3 regions of the Enterobacter cloacae complex sp. HYC080_NIDB genome follow, and region 1 is predicted to be linked to each of the others. Evidence: predicted binding sites of a transcription regulator. Region 1 holds the regulator's gene; each other region holds the start of a gene.
What was found. Region 1 encodes sigma-54, which starts transcription at its own class of promoters, with help from an activator protein. Its sites were predicted from a motif close to GTTGGCACANNTTTCGCTNT; they were not measured.
Positions count from the first base shown of each region.

Region 2: norV (anaerobic nitric oxide reductase flavorubredoxin) is a predicted target of sigma-54. The motif match lies at 2,197-2,216, and genes of this name have one in related genera.
Region 3: glnA (glutamate--ammonia ligase) is a predicted target of sigma-54. The motif match lies at 3,034-3,053, and genes of this name have one in related genera.

Region 1 covers NZ_CP114212.1:561,923-569,195, forward strand. Annotated here, with positions in the region: gene arcB (aerobic respiration two-component sensor histidine kinase ArcB) at 1-511, shown strand, start outside; gene elbB (isoprenoid biosynthesis glyoxalase ElbB) at 744-1,397, shown strand; gene mtgA (monofunctional biosynthetic peptidoglycan transglycosylase) at 1,394-2,119, shown strand; gene npr (PTS phosphocarrier protein NPr) at 2,158-2,430, opposite strand; gene rapZ (RNase adapter RapZ) at 2,427-3,281, opposite strand; gene ptsN (PTS IIA-like nitrogen regulatory protein PtsN) at 3,327-3,818, opposite strand; gene hpf (ribosome hibernation promoting factor) at 3,901-4,188, opposite strand; gene rpoN (RNA polymerase factor sigma-54) at 4,211-5,644, opposite strand; gene lptB (LPS export ABC transporter ATP-binding protein) at 5,692-6,417, opposite strand; gene lptA (lipopolysaccharide ABC transporter substrate-binding protein LptA) at 6,424-6,978, opposite strand; gene lptC (LPS export ABC transporter periplasmic protein LptC) at 6,947-7,273, opposite strand, start outside.
Region 2 covers NZ_CP114212.1:1,021,527-1,028,799, forward strand. Annotated here, with positions in the region: gene norW (NADH:flavorubredoxin reductase NorW) at 1-705, opposite strand, end outside; gene norV (anaerobic nitric oxide reductase flavorubredoxin) at 702-2,150, opposite strand; gene norR (nitric oxide reductase transcriptional regulator NorR) at 2,337-3,851, shown strand; gene gutQ (arabinose-5-phosphate isomerase GutQ) at 3,848-4,813, opposite strand; gene srlR (glucitol operon DNA-binding transcriptional repressor SrlR) at 4,806-5,579, opposite strand; gene gutM (transcriptional regulator GutM) at 5,643-6,002, opposite strand; gene srlD (sorbitol-6-phosphate dehydrogenase) at 6,109-6,888, opposite strand; gene srlB (PTS glucitol/sorbitol transporter subunit IIA) at 6,903-7,265, opposite strand.
Region 3 covers NZ_CP114212.1:33,917-41,189, reverse strand. Annotated here, with positions in the region: gene O1723_RS00190 (MFS transporter) at 1-97, shown strand, start outside; gene ompL (porin OmpL) at 172-858, shown strand; gene typA (ribosome-dependent GTPase TypA) at 938-2,761, opposite strand; gene glnA (glutamate--ammonia ligase) at 3,140-4,549, shown strand; gene glnL (nitrogen regulation protein NR(II)) at 4,719-5,768, shown strand; gene glnG (nitrogen regulation protein NR(I)) at 5,780-7,192, shown strand.

The DNA.
Region 1 (7,273 bases):
AAACGTACTGAAAGACAAAAAAGAGTATCTCGACGCCGGTATGGACGATGTACTCAGCAAGCCGCTGGCGGTGCCTGCTCTGACCGCCATGATCAAGAAGTTCTGGGATACCCGTGATGAAGAGGAGAGCACCATGACGTCTGTTGATAGCGCAAAAGCCCAAACGATACTCGATACCGCGATGCTGGAGCAGTACATTGACCTGGTCGGCCCGAAACTGATTACCGACGGTCTGGCTGTGTTTGAAAAAATGATGCCGGGCTATCTGAGCGTGCTGGAGTCAAACCTGACGGCACGGGACCAGAAGGGCATCGTGGAAGAAGGGCATAAAATCAAAGGGGCCGCCGGCTCGGTCGGGTTACGTCACCTGCAGCAGCTGGGTCAACAGATTCAGTCGCCTGATTTACCCGCCTGGGAAGATAACGTGGGTGATTGGGTTGAAGAGATGAAACAAGAGTGGCAGAACGATGTGGCGGTGCTTAAAGCCTGGGTGGACGCCAGAAAAAAATGACCCCGGTTTAACCGGGGTGCGCGAATACTGCGCCAACACCAGGGAAATCGTGGCTGCGCCTGTTTTTAAACGTTATTTTCGAATGGGCGCCGCCTGAAAAATTTAGGCCGCACGCAGATAAGATAGCAAATCTTAAATGGTTTGTTACATGAATCAGTGAAATGTGTGAAGCATAGCGTTTTAATCAAAATTATTAATGTGCTTCAGCAAGTTGCAAAGAAGGATCGTCAAGATGAAAAAAATGGGTGTCGTCCTGAGCGGATGCGGTGTTTATGATGGCTCAGAGATACATGAAGCCGTAATTACCCTACTGGCTCTGGCAAAACAGGGTGCAGAGGTGATGTGTTTTGCGCCAGATAAAAATCAGGCGGATGTCATTAACCATCTGACCGGCGAGCCAATGGCCGAAACCCGTAATGTGTTGATTGAAGCCGCGCGTATTGCCCGGGGAGAAATTCGTCCGCTGGCCCAGGCAAATGCTGCTGAACTGGATGCGCTCATTGTGCCGGGTGGCTTTGGTGCCGCGAAAAATCTCAGCACTTTTGCTGCTGAAGGCGCGGCTTGCAAGGTGGACGCGGATTTAAAAGCGCTGGCGCAGGCGATGCATGCGGCGGGTAAGCCGCTGGGCTTTATCTGCATTGCACCGGCCATGCTGCCAAACATTTTTGATTTCCCCTTACGGCTGACAATCGGGACCGATATCGATACTGCTGAGGTCATCGAGGAGATGGGTGGCGAACACGTTCCGTGCCCGGTCGATGACATTGTCGTGGATGAAGAGAACAAAATTGTCACCACGCCCGCGTACATGCTGGCGCAGAATATCGCGCAAGCGGCTGAGGGTATTGAAAAACTGGTAGCCCGGGTACTGGTGCTGACGGAATGAGCCGACAGTCTTCCGCAGGAAAATGGGTGAAATACCTTCTTTTGCGCATCGTACTCGTGCTGGCGGTGTTCTGGGGAGGCGGACTGGCCGTGTTCAGCATTTTGCCAGTACCGTTTTCAGCCGTTATGGTTGAGCGTCAGCTCAGCGCGTGGTTCTCCGGTGATTTTGGCTATGTCGCGCATTCTGACTGGGTGAGTACGGACGAGATCTCACCGTGGATGGGGCTGGCAGTCATCGCGGCGGAAGATCAGAAGTTCCCGGAGCACTGGGGGTTCGATGTGGCCGCGATTGAAAAGGCGCTTGCCCATAACGAACGCCATGAAAATCGCGTGCGCGGTGCGTCTACCCTGTCGCAACAGACGGCAAAAAATCTGTTCCTGTCGGATGGCCGAAGCTGGGTGCGAAAAGGGCTGGAAGCGGGGCTGACGCTTGGAATGGAAACAGTCTGGAGCAAAAAGCGCATTCTGACCGTCTATCTCAATATTGCCGAGTTTGGGGAGGGGGTATTTGGTGTCGAAGCTGCATCACAACGCTATTTTAATAAACCTGCCAGCAGGCTAAGCATGTCGGAGGCCGCGCTGTTAGCCGCTGTACTGCCTAATCCTCTTCGCTTTAAGGCCAGTGCCCCATCAGGCTACGTGCGAAGCCGTCAGGCATGGATCATGCGTCAGATGCGACAGCTGGGTGGAGAGGGGTTTATGCAGCGTAATCATCTGATGTAGGGCGGGTAAGCGCAGCGCCACCCGCCAGAATGGCAGACCTAATCTTCGTCAAACCCGGCATTAAACAGCGCAATCACCGCCGCCAGCGCTTCCTCTTCCTGAGGGCCGGTGGCCTCGACCTCAATCTGGCGCCCTTTGGCAGAATCCAGCATCAGCAGGGCGATAACGCTGTTCGCTTCCGCTTCGGTGCCTTCATCATTGCGCAACAGAACTTCTGCATCAAAACCCTGCATCAGCTCAAACAGTTTCATCGCCGGGCGTGCGTGCATTCCCAGCTTGTTGGTGATCTCAACGGTTTGTTTTACGGTCATGTTTTACGTTTTTCCAGCGTGCGATGACGGGACTGAACGTTCTTGCCGCGCGAGCGGAAATAGTCGGCCAGCTGTTCGGCAATGTAGACCGAACGATGTTTACCGCCGGTACAGCCAATCGCCACCGTCAGGTAGCTACGATTGTTTGTCTCCAGCATAGGTAACCATAGCTCAAGGTAGCTTCGCGTCTGGTAGATAAAATTGTGAACTTCTGTGTGCCTGTCGAGGAACGCCGCAACGGGTTTATCCAGGCCGGTCATAGGACGCAGTTTAGGATCCCAGTGCGGGTTCGGCAGGAAGCGCACGTCGAAAACATAGTCCGCATCAATCGGAATACCGTGCTTAAAGCCAAAGGATTCGAACACCATCGTCAGTTCGCGCTCGCGTTTGCCCAGCAGGCGGGTACGCAGCATTTCCGCCAGTTCATGAACGGACATCTCTGAGGTATCGACAATCAGGTCGGCGCGTGAACGCAGCGGTTCCAGCAGATCGCTCTCTTCGTCGATGGCGCTTTCCAGCGAGAGATTTTTACTGGAAAGCGGGTGCAAACGCCGGGTATCGCTGTAGCGGCGGATCAGGGTATTGCGATCGGCATCGAGAAACAGCAGCTGAGGCGAGAATGCGTCAGGCAGGTTACTCATTGCCTGCTCGAAGATTTCAGGCGACTCGGGCATGTTACGAACGTCGATACTGACGGCAGCAGAGGTTTGTCTCTCCGCCAGGGTACGCGCCAGATCGGGCAATAACACCACCGGCAGGTTATCTACGCAGTAAAAACCCATGTCTTCCAGCGCGCGCAGGGCAACGGATTTCCCCGACCCTGAACGACCGCTGACAATCATCAGCACCATGTTCCGTTTCTCCTCAGGACAACAGATGTGAAGGCCATCTCCTGGTTACGCGTCATCCTGATTGCCTTCTGCTTCAGTGATAATCTGATAAAGCTCTTCATCACTTTGGGCTGAGCGCAGTCGACGGCAGATGGTTTTATCGGCCAGACGTTTAGCGACCAGCGAAAGCGTGTGTAGATGGGTTTTGGTCTGGTCGGCAGGAACCAGCAGCGCGAAGAGGAGATCGACAGGCTGATTATCAATGGCATCAAAGGCAATTGGCGTTTCCAGTTGCACAAACACACCGACGGCACGCAGGGTGTCCTCTTCCAGCTTGCCGTGCGGGATCGCGATGCCGTTGCCGATACCGGTACTGCCCATCTTTTCACGGGTCAGGATCGCTTCGAACACCACCTGCGGCGGCAGGCCCAGCTGTTTTGCAGCCAGTTCACTGATGATCTCCAGCGCACGTTTTTTGCTCTGGCAGTGAACGGCACTGCGGGTACATTCCTGGTTAAGGACATTGCTCAGTTGAAGAGCGGAATCGTTGTTCATCATAATTTCACCTAAGCGCTAACTGTACAAATGGCCTGTTGTTTTTCACAACAGGCCGTCCTGCACCCGTTAACTGCCCGGACAATTAGTGTTGTTTCAGTTTATCTTTATGTTTATTGAGCTGTCGCGCAAGCTTATCAATCAAGCCGTCGATAGCAGCGTACATGTCTTGCCCTTCCGCACTGGCATGGAGTTCACCCCCGTTTACATGCAGGGTCGCATCCGAGATATGAGTCACTTTCTCCACTTTCAACACAACGTAGACCTGGTTGATCCTTTCGAAATACTGCTCGAGTTTCGCGAACTTAGCGTTCACAAAATCACGTAAGGCCTCAGTAATCTCGACATTGTGTCCTGTGATATTGAGCTGCATAGTGTCTTCCTTATCGGTTGTGTCACACCAGTTGTTTACGCTGGTTTGACGGCGGAATGGATAAAGACTCTCGATACTTCGCAACAGTACGACGTGCCACCATAATACCCTGATCGGACAGCATGGTGGTTAACTTACTGTCACTCAGTGGCTTCGCGGGGTTCTCCGCGGCGATCAACTTCTTCACCAGTGCGCGAATCGCCGTTGACGACGCTTCGCCGCCGCCCTCGGTACTCACGTGGCTGGAGAAGAAATACTTAAGCTCAAAAATACCGCGCGGACTGTGCAGATACTTCTGCGTGGTGACGCGGGAAATGGTTGATTCATGCATCTCGACGGCCTGAGCGATATCCGCCAGTACCATCGGTTTCATATATTCTTCGCCCTGCTCAAAGAATGCTTGCTGCTGTTCGACGATACAGCGGCTCACGCGAAGCAGGGTATCATTTCGGCTCTCCAGACTCTTGATCAACCATCGCGCTTCCTGAAGGTTGCTACGAATATATTGATTATCGGCGTCGTTGCGCGCGCTGGTGCACATGGAGGCGTACTGCTGGTTGATTTGCAGGCGAGGGATGCTGTCAGAGTTCAGTTCAACGACCCAGCGGTCGTTATGTTTTCTGACCAGCACGTCCGGGATCACGTACTCGGGTTCACTCGTCTGGATCGACTGACCAGGCCGCGGATCGAGGGACTGAATCAGATTCACCGCCTCTTTCAGCACCTCTTCTTTGAGGCGCGTAACGCGCATCAGGCTACGAAAGTCGTGGTTAGCGAGAAGATCCAGATGATCGCTGATGATTAAGCGTGCTTCGTCGAGCCATGGCGTCTCTTTGCTGAACTGAGAAAGCTGGATCAGCAGGCAGTCGCGCAGATCTTTCGCTGCCACGCCTACGGGATCGAAACGCTGAATACGTTTCAGAACGGCTTCAATCTCTTCCAGCTCAATCTCTTCATCGCCCATGCTCTCCAGAATGTCGTCCAGCGTGACGGTCAGATAGCCGGTGTCATCAACGGCGTCGACAATGGAGGTGGCAATGGCACGATCGGTATCGGAGAACGGGGTCAGCTCCACCTGCCACATCAGGTAATCCTGCAGCGACTGGGTGGTTTCGCCCTGATAAACCGGCAGCTCATCGTCCTGGTAGTCTGCACGCGTACCGGAAGGGGTGCCGGCGGTATAAATTTCATCCCAGCTGGCATCCAGAGGAAGCTCGTCCGGCATCTCTTTTTGTTCGAGTGCATCTGCGGTATCGAGCGATTCTGTATCCTGGGACTGCTGTGTATCTACCTCATCATGAAGATCGGCTTGCTCCAGCAGGGGATTGCTGTCCAGCGCTTGCTGGAGCTCCTGCTGGAGTTCTAAGGTGGACAGTTGCAACAGACGAATTGCCTGCTGTAACTGCGGCGTCATCGCCAGTTGTTGGCTGAGCCTTAATTGCAAACCTTGCTTCATGTTCAGAGCATTTTTCTCCGGTTCGGCGTTACGTTACCTCTACCCTATCAGAGTCTGAAGTCTTCCCCAAGATAGACGCGCTTAACATGATCGTTTTCGAGGATCTGCTGCGGCGTACCGTGGGCGATCAGATTGCCCTGGCTCACAATGTACGCGCGCTCACAGACGGCAAGCGTTTCACGCACGTTGTGGTCGGTGATCAGCACGCCAAGCCCGCTGTCACGCAGATGCTCAATGATACGTTTAATGTCGATGACGGAGATTGGGTCAACACCGGCAAACGGTTCATCCAGAAGGATAAATTTAGGGTTTGCAGCCAGCGCGCGCGCAATCTCAACACGACGGCGTTCACCGCCGGACAATGCCTGACCCAGGCTGTCGCGCAGGTGCTCGATGTGAAACTCTTCCATCAGCTCGTTGGCGCGATCCTGACGCTGTTCGCTGGTCAGGTCGTCACGAATTTGCAGAACCGCCATCAGGTTATCAAAGACGCTCAGACGGCGGAAAATAGAGGCTTCCTGCGGCAGATAGCCGATGCCACGACGCGCGCGCGCGTGCAGTGGCAGCAGGCTGATGTCTTCATCATCGATGATGATGTTGCCGGCATCACGCGGGACAATGCCAACCACCATGTAGAAGGTGGTGGTTTTACCCGCACCGTTAGGGCCAAGCAGGCCCACAATTTCGCCGGAGTTGACGGTCAGACTGACATCTTCTACGACACGGCGGCCCTTATAGGCCTTCGCGAGATTTTTTGCAGTTAATGTTGCCATAACGAATTAGTTACTCTTCTTCTGTGCCGGGGCCTGACCCTTGCCTTTATCCTGCAGCTGAGACGGAACCAGCACGGTGGTTACGCGTTTGCCTTTCTCGCTGGAGGCCTGCATTTTTTGCTCTTTCACCAGATAGGTGATCTTGTCGCCGGTAATGTTGCTGTCCAGCTGTTCCAGATACGCGTTTCCGGTCAGGATAACCAGGTCTTTCGCCAGCTCATAGTGCATATGCGAGGCGCGGCCTTTCACCGGCTTGCCGTTGTCCTGCATCTGGTAGAAGGTGGCCGGGTTGCCGTAACCATCAATGATCTCTTTGCCCTGCTCGCCACCCGGACGGGTAACGACCACTTTATCGGCGTTAATTTTGATGGTGCCCTGCGTCATCACGACGTTACCCGTGAAGGTGACGACGTTACCCTGCATATCGAGGGACTGAGTGTCAGACTCGATGTGGATCGGCTGGTCGGTATCACCCGTTACAGCAAGCGCGGGGAGACTGGTCGCCAGCATCGCGCTGGCGATAATTACTTTAAGGCTGAGTTTGTTTGTTTTGAATTTCATAGGAGGTTCTAACCTTTTCAATCAGCTCGGCGTTCTTGCTGCGTAAGTTCCCGCGCATTCTTAAACCGCTGGAATTAAATGTTGTGCCATACAGTGTGACCAGATCCTGCGAGGTCACGTCCTGGGTTACCAGGTTGATCTGGGCATTATCGGTCGTAATTTTCCGCAGTTGCGAGTCAGCGGTCAGGGCGTTGACTTCAACGTGGCCATACAGATAAAGCATACGGTCATTTGTCAGTTTGGCCCGATCTGACTTAATTGACCACGTCGGCACTTTGTCTTTATCGAATGTGGT
Region 2 (7,273 bases), 460 kb from region 1:
CGTCGCGGCAACCACCGCATCCACCTCAACGCTGCGGTTGCGGTCGAGCGCCCCACGAATGCCGCCTGCGGTTTTGCTCAGACTCTGTAACTGCGATTTGAGCAGCAGATGGACGCCCATGTTGGTCAGTCGATGCTGTAAGCGGCTGCTTACTTCTGCGGGCATCAGCGCCGACAGAATGCTCGCCGCGTGGTCAACCAGGGTAACGGTTTTACCCGCGCGGCAGAAATCCATCGCCAGCTCGGTACCAATCAGCCCACCGCCGACGATCATCACGCGTTGCGCATCGCGAAGCCCCGTTTCGCTTGCCTGATACTCCTGCTGGCTGTTTAGGGTGATCATCAGCTCTCGCCCTTCAACGGGCGGCACAAAGGCAGAGGCCCCTGTGGCCAGCACCAGCTTGTCGTACTGCCAGATTTTATCTTTCGCCTTCACGACGTGCGCGGCGGCGTCGATATCGGTAACCCAGGTGTAGGGAAACAGGCGCAGGTTAAACTGTTCCGCGAACTCCCCCGCCGTCTGGCGGGTGAGGTCTTCGGCGCGCTGATTCTGGCTGATGACATGGCTTAAATCAGGCTTGTTGTACTCATCCATGCTGTCGGCAGCGATCACCGTCACCGGCACGTTAGCGTCCTGTTTGCGGATATTTTTCACCAGCTGGCGGGCGGCGAAGCCCGAACCGATGATGACGATTCCGTGATTCATTTTGCCTCCGTACCCAGTTCGTCAAAGACGTCTTTACCGAGGGAACATTCCGGGCAGAGGAAGGTATCCGGCACGTCGCACCACGGTGTGCCCGGGGCAACGTCCTGAAGGGGTTCGCCCCGTTCCGGGTCATATATCCACTGGCAAACGCTGCACTGCATGCGTGGGCCGAGGTGTGCAGCATCGGCAGCTGCACAGGCACAGGCTTCCTGCTGTTCGGTAGGTTTTGCAGACGCCTCAGGAAGCGGTGCGAGCGCCCACTGACGGGCAATGTCGCGGCCATGCTGACGGCAAATTTCCAGCGCGTCGATATCCGGGCGCCATTTCGCTTTCAGACTCAGGGACATCTCAAAACCTGCATCCTGCAGACGGGTAGAGAGGCGATCTACCGCGCCGCCGCTCCAGCCGTGAGAGCCAAACGCGCTGGCGCGTTTGTTGCGAAAACGCAGGCCGGTCATCTCTTCCACCAGGCCAGCAATTTTCGGCATCATCACGTTGTTCATCGTGGAGGTGCCCACCAGCACGCCTTTTGAGCGGAAGACATTGGTGAGGATCTCGTTTTTATCGCTGCGCGCCACGTTGAAGATTTTCACCGCTACGTTCGGATCCACTTCGTTGATGCCCTGGGCAATGGCGTCCGCCATCATGCGGGTGTTATTGGACATGGTGTCGTAGAAAATCGTGATGCGGTCTTCCTGATAATCCGCCGCCCATTTCAGGTACAGCTCAACGATCTGGGTGGGGTTTTCACGCCACACCACGCCGTGGGAGGTGGCAATCATGTCCACCGGCAGGTTAAAGCCGAGGATCTCGGTGATTTTTGGCGTCACCAGACGGCTGAACGGGGTCAGAATGTTGGCGTAGTAGCGCTGGCACTGCTCAAACAGTTCGGTCTGATCCACTTCATCATTGAACAGGCGTTCGTCACAGTAGTGCTGGCCAAAGGCGTCGTTGCTGAACAATACCGCGTCGCCGGTCATGTAGGTCATCATGCTGTCCGGCCAGTGCAGCATCGGGGTTTCAACGAAGATCAGCTGTTTGCCGTTGCCGATATCCAGCGAGTCGCCGGTTTTCACGGTGTGGAAATTCCACTCCGGATGGTGGTGATGACCATTGATCGAGTCAATGGCGTTGGTGGTGCAGTAGATCGGTGTATTCGGAATGTACGACATCAGCTCGGTCAACGCACCGGCGTGATCTTCTTCCGCGTGGTTGATGATGATGTAGTCGATTGCGCCGAGATCGATTTCGCTGCGCAGGTTCTGCACGAACTCGCGGCTGAATTTGTGATCGACGGTATCGATCAGTACGTTTTTGCCTTCACGGATAAGATAGCTGTTGTAGCTGCTGCCGCGCAGCGTTTTGTATTCCGTCCCGTGGAAATCACGCACCTCCCAGTCACGTTGACCCACCCAATGAATGTTATTTTTAACCAGAATAGACATAGCAACCTCAACGTAATACAGCGTTTTTGAATAAGATGATTTGCCTATACCACATAGCGTGCCAACTTTTATTTTATTGATTTTAATGGATTATTTTTTCTATACCTCGTGATGAGTAGTCATTATGACTATCCTGATGACGGTCAATATGACACTATTTATTGTCAAAATGACAGCGAGGCAGCCATGAGTTTTTCCGTAGATGTGCTGGCGAAGATCGCCATTGAACTGCAAACCGGTATCGGTCATCAGGACCGTTTTCAGCGGCTTATCTCCACGCTGCGTCACGTGCTGGCGTGCGATGCCTCGGCGCTGTTGCGCTACGAGGGGAGACAATTTATTCCGCTGGCTATCGACGGGCTCGCGAAAGATGTTCTCGGGCGGCGGTTTACTCTTGAAGGGCATCCGCGGCTGGAAACCATTGCCCGTGCGGGTGACGTGGTACGTTTCCCGGCGGACAGCGACTTGCCGGATCCCTACGACGGTCTGATCCCGGGGCAGGAGAGCCTGAAGGTGCACGCCTGTATCGGTCTGCCGCTGTTTGCCGGACAACACCTGATTGGCGCATTAACCCTCGACGGCATGTCGCCGGACCAGTTCGACACCTTCAGTGATGAAGAGTTAAGGCTGATTGCCGCGCTGGCCTCCGGGGCGCTCAATAACGCGTTGCTGATAGAACAGCTGGAAAGCCAGAATATTCTTCCCGGCAGCCCGTCGGCGTTTGAGCCGGTGGCGCACACGGAGATGATCGGTCTGTCGCCGGGCATAGCGCAGCTTAAAAAAGAGATTGAGATTGTCGCCGCGTCCGACCTGAACGTGCTGATCTTCGGTGAAACCGGCACCGGTAAAGAGCTGGTGGCGAAGTCAATTCATGAAGCCTCACCACGCGCGGCCAACCCGCTCGTATACCTTAACTGTGCCGCATTGCCGGAGAGCGTGGCGGAAAGCGAGCTGTTTGGTCACGTCAAAGGGGCATTTACCGGGGCCATCAGCAACCGCAGCGGTAAGTTTGAGATGGCCGATAACGGGACGCTGTTTCTCGATGAGATTGGAGAGCTTTCGCTTTCGCTCCAGGCCAAGCTGCTGCGCGTATTGCAGTACGGTGACATCCAGCGCGTGGGGGATGATCGCAGCTTACGGGTGGACGTGCGCGTGCTGGCGGCGACCAACCGCGACCTGCGAGAAGCGGTGCTGGCCGGGCATTTCCGCGCGGATCTTTTCCACCGTCTGAGCGTGTTCCCGCTTACCGTGCCGCCGCTGCGCGAGCGCGGAGAAGATGTGGTTCTGCTGGCGGGCTATTTCTGCGAGCAATACCGTCTCAGAATGGGGCTTTCCCGCGTGGTACTCAGCCCGGGGGCGAGGGCGCATCTGTTGAGCTACGGCTGGCCGGGCAACGTGCGCGAGCTGGAGCATGCGATTCACCGTGCGGTGGTGCTGGCGCGGGCGACGCGTGCGGGTGATGAGGTTGTGATCCACGCGCGTCATTTTGCGTTGCACGATGACGCCGTGCAGGCGGTGGCTCAGCGTGTGCCGGAGAATGCAAATGAAAACCTGCGCGAGGCGACGGAAGCGTTCCAGCGTCAGATGATTACCCGCGCGCTGGAGCAGAACAACCGCAGCTGGGCGGCGTGCGCGCGGGCGCTGGAGATGGACGTCGCCAACCTGCACCGGCTGGCGAAGCGTCTTGGGCTAAAGGGTTAAATAATCCCCGCCTGGTAGAAATCCTGCAGGTTGATGGCACCGCAGAGCTTGCCGGCGTCATCCACCACCGGTGCGGCGGTGATTTTGCGCTTCATCAGCACCTCTTTGGCCTCAATGGCGCGGCTGTCGGCATTCAGCGTCAGCCCGCCTTTGGTCATCGCGTCAGACACTTTCGTTTCCAGTTTGCCACCCCCCACCAGCCAGCGCCGCAGGTCGCCGTCAGTGAATACGCCCTGGACGCTACCGTTGTCGTCACACACCGCGACCAGCCCCAGCCCGGTGCGGCTCAGTTCCAGCATCGCGTCCATCACGCTGGTATCGAGCTTGACCTGGGGAATGGCATCGTCAGTGCGCATCAGATGATGAACCTTATTGAGCAGCCGCGCGCCGAGCGCGCCCGCCGGATGCGAACGGGCAAAATCTTCTTCGTTAAATCCGCGCGCCTGCATCACCGCCATCGCCAGCGCGTCACCCATCATGAGGGTGTTGACGGTGCTGGAGGTCGGGGCAAGGTGCATCGGGCAGGCTTCACGCTCAACGGAAATATCCAGCGTCGCTTTAGCGGCCAGCGCCAGCGGCGAGCGGGATTTGCCGGTCATCGCCAGCAGAGCGACCGATTTCTCCTGCAGGCGCGGAATAATAAGATCCAGCTCTTTGGCCGAACCGGAGTAGGAGATAAACAGCATCACATCGCGGCTTTCGATCATCCCCAGATCGCCATGCAGCGCCTCGGCGGGATGCACGAAGAAGGCCGGGGTGCCGGTGCTCGCCAGCGTCGCGGCAATTTTTTTGCCGATATGGCCGGATTTACCGATGCCCGCCACGATCACTTTGCCTTCGCAGTGGATAATCGTGTTGGCGGCGCGAACAAAATCCTCGCCCAGACGTTCTGGCAGGCGGCTGGCTTCCTGCAGCTCCAGCATCAGCGTCTGGCGGCCCGTTTCTAACAGAAAATCACTCATCTCTCTCTCCGGTTACGATCACGTCGATACCTTTCTCTTCCAGCGCCTTTTTGAACGCCGGATCAATCCCCGCGTCGGTAATCAGCTTATCAACGCTTTCAAGGCTACAGACAATGTTGGGACTTTTGCGGCCAAACTTCGACGAGTCTGCCATCAAAATCACTTCCCGTGCGGCGTTGCACATCGCTTTACTGACGCTGAATACCTCATTGAAGGTCGTGACGCCTGCGTTCAGATCGATGCCGTCGGTGCCCATAAACAGCTTATCGAAGCTGAAGTGGTCGAAAGCGTTCTCGGCCAGCTGACCGTGAAACGACGCCGATTTTTTGCGAAAGGTGCCGCCGGGCATCAGGATAGTCTGCTCGCTGTCAAATTCCGACAGGGCGTTGACGATATGCAGGCTGTTGGTCATCACCGTGATGTTGTTAAAGCGGCTGAGCAGGGGGATCATTTGCAGGACGGTGCTGCCTGCGTCGAGGATGATGGAATCACCATCGTGAATAAATTTAACGGCAGCCTCGGCAATAAGCGCTTTCTGGTTGGTATTGATCAGCGTTTTGTGATCGATAGGCGGGTCAGCTTCGTCCTTATTCAGCATCACCCCGCCGTAAGTTCGGATGACGGCGCCAGAGTTTTCGAGCAATACCAGGTCCTTGCGTATTGTCGTGCCGGTGGTGTCAAAGTAGTGGGCCAGATCCTCCACCGAGCATTTCCCCTGCTTTTGCAGATACTCGAGAATGGCCGCCTGCCGCTGACGTGGTTTCATAGGCGCTTCGTTCCTTAGGTTGCGAAATGATAATTTCGCAAGTCTATAGCTTTCACAACGAAATTATCCATGTTTCAGATTAAGCGCTAATGATAGTGCATTCTGACAGCCTGAATCATGGGGAAAGATCACATCAGGCCGTAATTCCTGCAGTGAAATGCCGTTGATTGCCTGGATTTTAGTCGGACGAGCAAACACCGTCATGCCACGCATGATCAGGGAATCGCATACGCGATCGTGTTCATCCAACACAACGGCGACCACCACGCGCGGTTTAAAGCGTCCGCCGGAACGCCCGACGCCCACGCGACCTTTCTGACACAGGGCATCAAACGCGCGGTTGAACTGATGGATCTGCCAGCCGCCAAACGCCATCTGGCAGATCCAGGCGAGGGCGGCGACGGTGATGAGTGCGGTGACCATATTGACTCCTTTAATTGCCGGGTGGCGGCTGCGCCTTACCCGGCCTACGGTTTGAAGGTTTTTGTAGGCCCGGTAAGCGTTAGCGCCACCGGGCAAAACCGCTCGATCAGAACATCACCTGCCCGCCGGTGACGTTAATCGACTGCCCGGTGCAGTACGACGCTTTCGGGCTGGCGTAAAACAGCAGCATGTTCAGCACGTCCTGATAATCGCACCCGCGCTTCAGCGGCACTTTGTCGATGTAGTACTGCTCAACGTCCTCAGCCTTGATGCCGAGCTTGGTGGCGTACTGCGGCAGCAGGGACTGGAACATTGGCGATTTCAGCAGGTTGCCCAGCATCAACGAGTGAACGGTAATGCCGTATTCGGCCAGATCCAGCGCCAGAGACTGCGTCAGCCCCACGCCGCCAAACTTGGCCGCGCTGTAGCCGGAGTTGTGCTTGCTGCCCACTTTCCCGGATTTCGAGTTGATCTGAATAATGCGCCCCTGAATACCGTCGCGGATCATCAGGCGGGAAAACTCGCGGGCGCAGAGGAAATAACCCACCAGATTGACCTGCAGCGAGCGGTCAAAATCCCCCAGTTCGAAATCGCTGATAAACGCCGCTTTCGCAATTCCCGCGCTGTAGACCAGCAGGTCGGTACGTCCAAAAATCTCGTCCACGCCGCGGGCGAGCGCCATTACGCTTTGCTCGCTGGTGGCGTCGGCACCAAACCCGTACGCCATCCCTTCACCAAATTCGGTGTTGATGGTGTCCGCCACGCGGGCGGCTTTTTCACTCTGAATATCCACGACCGCCACGCGGTAGCCTTCTGCGGCAAGCCCACGGCAAAGGAACTCACCTAAGGTTTGTCCTCCACCAATGACAACGGCAACCTGACTCATGTGTTTCTCCTTAATTACGCAACAAATTTTAACGTGCAGCCTGGGGTGACAGCCTGCGGAACCGGGCCCGCTACGTGAACCGTACCGGGATACTCCGCCTGCGGCTGTCCGTCAAAACGCAGGGTGATATGGCCCAGTTCGCGCAGGTTTTGCTCGGCGACATCGCCGACGGCGGTTACCGCATAGCGCGTCTCGCCCAGCTCCAACTGGCTTCCTGCTTTCAACTCGCCGTTAAGCTCGCCGTGGCAGTGAATAAAGCAAAACTCTTCGATATCCGCCGGGGCACCTTCGCGGAAAGTAATCAGCATCTGGTCGCTGAGCGCATCCGCTGCGCTCTGGCCGATGCGGGTAATGGTGGTCTGATAAATCACGGTCATCGCAGGAA
Region 3 (7,273 bases), 530 kb from region 1:
CGCCTTTATTATCGAGGAGATTGGAAAACGGAAAAAACAATCAGCGAATACCCCTGAGATAACTACCAACAATAAAGCGTCAGCAGTCACTTTATAACAATAAATCCGGCCAATATGTCCTTCCTGTTAATCAGGAGGGAGGCCTTTCTGTACCTGATACATGGACAAATTATGAAAAGAATCATCACTGTACTGATCGTGTCGTCTGTGTCCTGCCCGGTATTTGCCGGGGCCTATGTCGAAACCCGCGAAGCTTACAATACGGCCTCTGAACTGCACGAGGTGATCCTGCGTGCGGGATATAACTTTGATATGGGCGCGGGGCTGATGTTCACCAATGCCTATAACGTGGGGAAATGGGATGAGCTGAAGCACAGCTATAACGAAATAGAGGGATGGTATCCGCTCTTTAAACCCACCGACAAACTCACCTTCCAGCCCGGCGGATTGATTAATGACAGCAGCGCCGGTTCGGGTGGTGCGGTCTATCTGGACACCAACTATAAATTTATCGACTGGTTTAACCTGACCTTCCGCTATCGCTATAACCATAACAATTACGATACGCCGGACTATAACGGTCAGATGGATAAGAACGACACGCACGAGTTTGCCAACTACTGGAATTTCAAAGTAACGGATGCGTTTTTCTACACGTTTGAACCGCACTTTTTCCAGCGGGTGAATGATTATCACAGCAAAAATGGCAAAGACCATCACTGGGAAATCACCAATAAATTCAGCTATAAGATCGACAGAAACTGGCTGCCGTACCTCGAACTTCAGTGGCTGGACAGATGGAATGATTACAACCGCGAGCAGTACCGAATTCGCCTGGGGTTACGGTACTCGTTCTAATAAAAAAGCCGCTGAGAAATCAGCGGCTTTTTAGTTGCCGGGAGGCGCGCACGCTTACCCGGCCTACAGATTGACTGTATTACTCTTCTTTCGCACCGCGCATTGCACGTTTACGATCGTTCTCAGTCAGGTGACGTTTACGGATACGAATTGACTGTGGAGTCACTTCGACCAGTTCGTCATCATCGATGAATTCCAGAGCCTGCTCCAGAGTCATCTTGATCGGTGGAACCAGAACCGTTGCTTCGTCAGTACCGGACGCACGCATGTTGGTCAGTTTCTTACCGGTCAGGCAGTTTACGGTCAGGTCGTTAGAACGACTGTGAATACCGATGATCTGGCCTTCGTAAACTTCTGCACCGTGACCCAGGAACAGCTTACCGCGATCCTGCAGACCGAACAGCGCGAACGCAACCGCTTTACCTTGACCGTTGGAGATCAGCACGCCGTTGTTACGCTGGCCCACTTCGCCCGGACGCACGTCGTCGTAGTGGCTGAAGGTGGAGTACAGCAGACCGGTACCGGAGGTCATGGTCATGAACTCAGAACGGAAGCCGATCAGGCCACGGCTTGGGATCACGTAGTCGAGACGTACGCGGCCTTTGCCATCTGGATTCATGTTTTTCAGGTCGCCTTTACGCTCGCCCAGTGCCTGCATAACAGAACCCTGGTGCTGCTCTTCAACGTCCAGCGTTACGTTCTCAAACGGCTCTTGTTTACGGCCGTCGATTTCGCGGAAGATAACTTTCGGACGGGAAACCGCCATCTCGAAACCTTCACGACGCATGTTTTCGATCAGGACTGACAGGTGCAGCTCGCCACGACCCGAAACGCGGAATGCGTCAGCATCCTGAGTTTCTTCAACGCGCAGCGCAACGTTGTGCACCAGCTCTTTGTTCAGGCGGTCAAGGATCTGACGAGAGGTAACGAATTTACCTTCTTTGCCACAGAACGGAGAGGTGTTGACGTTGAAGAACATGGATACGGTTGGTTCATCAACGGACAGAGCAGGCAGCGCTTCGACGTTCTGCGGATCGCAGATGGTGTCGGAGATGTTCAGCTCGCCCAGACCGGTGATCGCGATGATGTCGCCCGCTTCCGCGATGTCGCTCTCGATACGCTCAAGACCCAGGTGAGTCAGAACTTTACCGACTTTACCGTTACGGGTTTTGCCTTCGCTATCGATGATAGTGACCTGCTGGTTAGGCTTCACTTTACCGCGCTTGATACGACCAATGCCGATGACGCCAACGTAGTTGTTGTAGTCGAGCTGGGAGATCTGCATCTGCAGGGTGCCGTCCAGGTCAACGTTTGGCGCAGGAACACGGTCAACAATCGCCTGATACAGCGGGGTCATGTCTTCAGCCATGTCTTCATGGTCCAGACCAGCGATACCGTTCAGCGCAGACGCGTAAACGATAGGGAAGTCCAGCTGCTCGTCGGTCGCGTCGAGGTTAACGAACAGGTCGAAGACCTGGTCAACAACCCAGTCAGGACGCGCGCCAGGACGGTCAACTTTGTTGATAACAACGATTGGCTTCAGACCATGGGCGAAAGCTTTTTTGGTCACGAAGCGCGTCTGTGGCATTGGGCCATCCATTGCGTCAACGACCAGCAGAACGGAGTCTACCATGGACATTACACGTTCAACTTCACCACCGAAGTCGGCGTGCCCTGGGGTATCAACGATGTTGATACGGTAGTCATTCCATTTAATCGCGGTGTTTTTCGCGAGGATGGTAATCCCACGCTCTTTCTCCAAATCGTTGGAGTCCATCACGCGTTCTTGGGTTTCGGCACGCGCATCAAACGTACCGGATTGCTGCAGCAGCTTGTCAACCAGGGTAGTTTTACCATGGTCTACGTGCGCGATGATGGCGATGTTACGCAAATTTTCGATCACAACTTTGCCTCAGGCATTTAGAAATAGCGCGTTATTGTACACGGATTAATCGCACTACAAAACAGGATCACAAACATCCCCCGCAAACAAGTATTGCAGAGATGCTTTGTGATCGCTTTCACGGAGCGGTAAAAGGGCACTTTAACGTAAATTGCACCAATATGGTGCTCAATGTTCACATTGAAGCACTATACTGGTGCAACAAATCCATTGTGGTGCAGCCCTTTTGCACTATGGTGCGCATGATAACGCCTTTTTGGGGTGTTTTAAAAGTTGGCACAGATTTCGCTTTATAAAAATACATGGCACACGGCCAGTACAAACAGAAATTGAAGACCTCGTTACCACGACGACAATGACCAATCTGGAGAGTTAAGTATGTCCGCTGAACACGTTTTGACGATGCTGAACGAACATGAAGTGAAGTTTGTTGATCTGCGCTTCACTGATACCAAAGGTAAAGAACAGCACGTCACAATCCCTGCTCATCAGGTGAACGCCGAATTCTTTGAAGAAGGCAAAATGTTTGACGGCTCCTCCATTGGTGGCTGGAAAGGCATTAACGAATCCGACATGGTTCTGATGCCAGATGCAACCACCGCGGTCATTGATCCGTTCTTCGAAGAACCAACCCTGATCATCCGTTGCGACATCCTCGAGCCAGGCACGCTGCAGGGCTACGACCGCGACCCACGTTCTATCGCTAAACGCGCTGAAGAGTACCTGCGTTCTACCGGCATCGCGGATACCGTGCTGTTCGGGCCAGAGCCAGAGTTCTTCCTGTTCGATGACATTCGTTTCGGTGCCTCTATTTCTGGCTCCCACGTAGCAATCGACGACATCGAAGGTGCATGGAACTCCTCCACCAAATACGAAGGTGGTAACAAAGGTCACCGTCCAGGCGTGAAAGGCGGTTACTTCCCGGTTCCACCGGTCGATTCTGCACAGGACATCCGTTCCACCATGTGTCTGGTGATGGAAGAAATGGGCCTGGTGGTTGAAGCTCACCACCACGAAGTCGCGACTGCGGGTCAGAACGAAGTGGCTACCCGCTTCAACACCATGACCAAAAAAGCGGACGAAATTCAGATCTACAAATACGTTGTGCATAACGTTGCGCACCGTTTCGGTAAAACCGCGACCTTCATGCCAAAACCGATGTTTGGCGATAACGGTTCCGGTATGCACTGCCACATGTCTCTGTCCAAGAACGGCACCAACCTGTTCTCTGGCGACAAATATGCTGGTCTGTCTGAGCAGGCGCTGTACTACATTGGCGGCGTTATCAAACACGCTAAAGCGATCAACGCCCTGGCGAACCCAACCACGAACTCCTACAAGCGTCTGGTCCCGGGCTACGAAGCACCAGTCATGCTGGCTTACTCTGCGCGTAACCGTTCTGCTTCTATCCGTATCCCGGTGGTGGCGTCTCCTAAAGCGCGTCGTATCGAAGTTCGCTTCCCGGACCCAGCGGCTAACCCATACCTGTGCTTCGCAGCACTGCTGATGGCCGGTCTGGACGGTATCAAGAACAAGATCCACCCAGGCGAAGCGATGGACAAAAACCTGTACGACCTGCCGCCAGAAGAAGCGAAAGAGATCCCACAGGTTGCTGGCTCTCTGGAAGAAGCCCTGCAGGCGCTGGACGCAGACCGTGAGTTCCTGACGGCGGGCGGCGTGTTCACTGACGACGCTATCGATGCTTACATCGCCCTGCGTACCGAAGAGAACGACCGCGTGCGCATGACGCCACACCCGGTTGAGTTCGAACTGTACTACAGCGTTTAATTAAGTTGTTTTACCCGGCGTGACAAGCGCCGGGAGTAGTTGCCGTGGAAACTTTTAGCCCATCTCCGGATGGGCTTTTTTCTCCACCAACAACCTGATCTCACGCGCTTTTTACGCCGAAAAAGCTATACTGCACTAAAACAGTGCAACGACTCCAGGAGACTGCTGAATGGCAACTGGCACGCTGCCCGATGCTGGGCAGATCCTCAATTCTTTAATTAACAGTATCTTGCTGGTTGACGACGAGCTGGCCGTTCATTACGCCAACCCGGCGGCGCAGCAGCTGCTGGCCCAAAGCGCGCGGAAACTGTTTGGTACCCCGCTTCCGGAACTCCTGAGCTATTTTTCGCTGAATATTGGCCTGATGCAGGAAAGTTTGCAGGCCGGCCAGGGGTTTACCGATAACGAAGTGACGCTGGTGATCGACGGGCGCTCGCATATTCTGTCGCTGACTGCGCAACGACTTCCTGAAGGGATGATCCTGCTTGAAATGGCGCCGATGGATAATCAGCGTCGCCTGAGCCAGGAGCAGCTCCAGCATGCGCAGCAAATTGCCGCCCGTGACCTGGTGCGTGGTCTGGCGCATGAAATCAAAAACCCGCTGGGTGGGTTACGCGGTGCGGCGCAGCTTCTGACCAAGGCGTTACCCGATCCTGCGCTGGCGGAGTACACCAACGTCATCATTGAGCAGGCGGACCGTCTGCGTAATCTGGTTGACCGTCTTCTGGGGCCGCAACAGCCGGGAATGCATGTTACGGAAAGCATTCATAAGGTGGCTGAACGCGTCGTGAAACTCGTCTCGATGGAACTGCCGGAGAACGTCACGCTGGTGCGTGATTACGACCCCAGCCTGCCGGAACTGGCGCATGACCCGGATCAAATTGAGCAGGTCCTGTTGAATATCGTGCGTAATGCCCTGCAGGCGCTGGGACCGGAAGGGGGCGAGATTATTTTACGTACCCGTACCGCCTTCCAGCTCACCTTACACGGCGTGCGCTATCGGCTGGCGGCGCGCATCGACGTCGAGGATAACGGGCCCGGTATTCCCTCCCATCTTCAGGACACTCTGTTTTATCCGATGGTCAGCGGTCGCGAAGGCGGGACCGGCCTGGGCTTATCTATCGCCCGCAGCTTGATCGATCAGCACTCCGGAAAAATTGAATTTACCAGTTGGCCGGGACATACCGAGTTTTCGGTTTTCCTGCCGATTAAAAAATAAAGGTGACGTTTATGCAACGAGGGATAGTCTGGGTAGTCGATGACGATAGCTCCATCCGTTGGGTGCTTGAACGCGCGCTCACAGGGGCAGGATTAAGCTGCACGACGTTTGAGAGCGGTAGCGACGTGCTCGATGCACTCACTACCAAAACGCCAGACGTTCTGCTTTCGGATATTCGCATGCCAGGCATGGACGGGCTGGCGCTTTTAAAGCAGATCAAACAACGCCACCCTATGCTTCCGGTCATCATAATGACGGCACACTCCGATCTGGATGCCGCTGTGAGTGCCTATCAGCAAGGGGCGTTCGATTATCTGCCCAAACCGTTTGATATCGATGAGGCGGTGGCACTGGTTGAGCGTGCGATTAGCCACTACCAGGAGCAGCAACAGCCGCGCCACGCGCCCGATTTTGGGCCTACCACCGACATCATCGGCGAAGCGCCGGCGATGCAGGATGTGTTTCGCATTATTGGCCGTCTGTCGCGTTCATCCATCAGCGTGCTGATCAACGGTGAGTCGGGAACCGGTAAAGAGCTTGTGGCGCATGCCTTGCATCGCCACAGCCCGCGAGCAAAAGCGCCGTTTATCGCCCTGAATATGGCCGCGATCCCAAAAGATTTGATTGAGTCCGAGCTGTTCGGCCACGAGAAGGGGGCGTTTACCGGCGCGAATACCATTCGCCAGGGGCGCTTCGAACAGGCTGATGGCGGGACGCTTTTCCTGGACGAGATCGGCGATATGCCGCTGGATGTTCAGACCCGCCTGTTGCGCGTGCTGGCCGACGGGCAGTTTTATCGCGTGGGCGGCTACGCGCCGGTGAAGGTGGACGTGCGCATTATCGCCGCGACGCACCAGAACCTGGAGCAACGCGTACAGGAAGGCAAATTCCGTGAGGATTTATTCCATCGCCTGAACGTGATTCGCGTTCATCTGCCGCCGCTGCGTGAGCGCCGGGAAGATATTCCCCGCCTGGCGCGACATTTCCTGCAGGTGGCCGCCCGCGAGCTGGGGGTGGAAGCCAAGCAGCTTCACCCGGAAACCGATGCCGCCCTGACGCGTCTGGCGTGGCCTGGCAACGTGCGTCAGCTGGAGAATACCTGTCGCTGGTTAACCGTGATGGCTGCCGGGCAGGAAGTGTTAATTCAGGATTTACCGGCCGAACTGTTTGAAGCGACCGCGCCTGAGAGCAGTACCGGTCACGCGTTGCCGGACAGCTGGGCGACGCTGCTGGCACAATGGGCCGACCGCGCGCTGCGTTCCGGTCATCAAAACTTGTTGTCTGAAGCCCAGCCAGAGATGGAACGTACGTTGTTGACCACCGCGCTTCGTCATACGCAAGGCCATAAGCAGGAAGCCGCCCGCCTGTTGGGATGGGGGCGTAATACCCTGACGCGCAAGCTTAAAGAGCTGGGAATGGAGTAATCTTACCCGAAGTGTAAAGGTTATTAATTGAGCGCAAATTGCCGTTATTTTGCGCTTTACTGTTCTGATGAGTTTTGTATG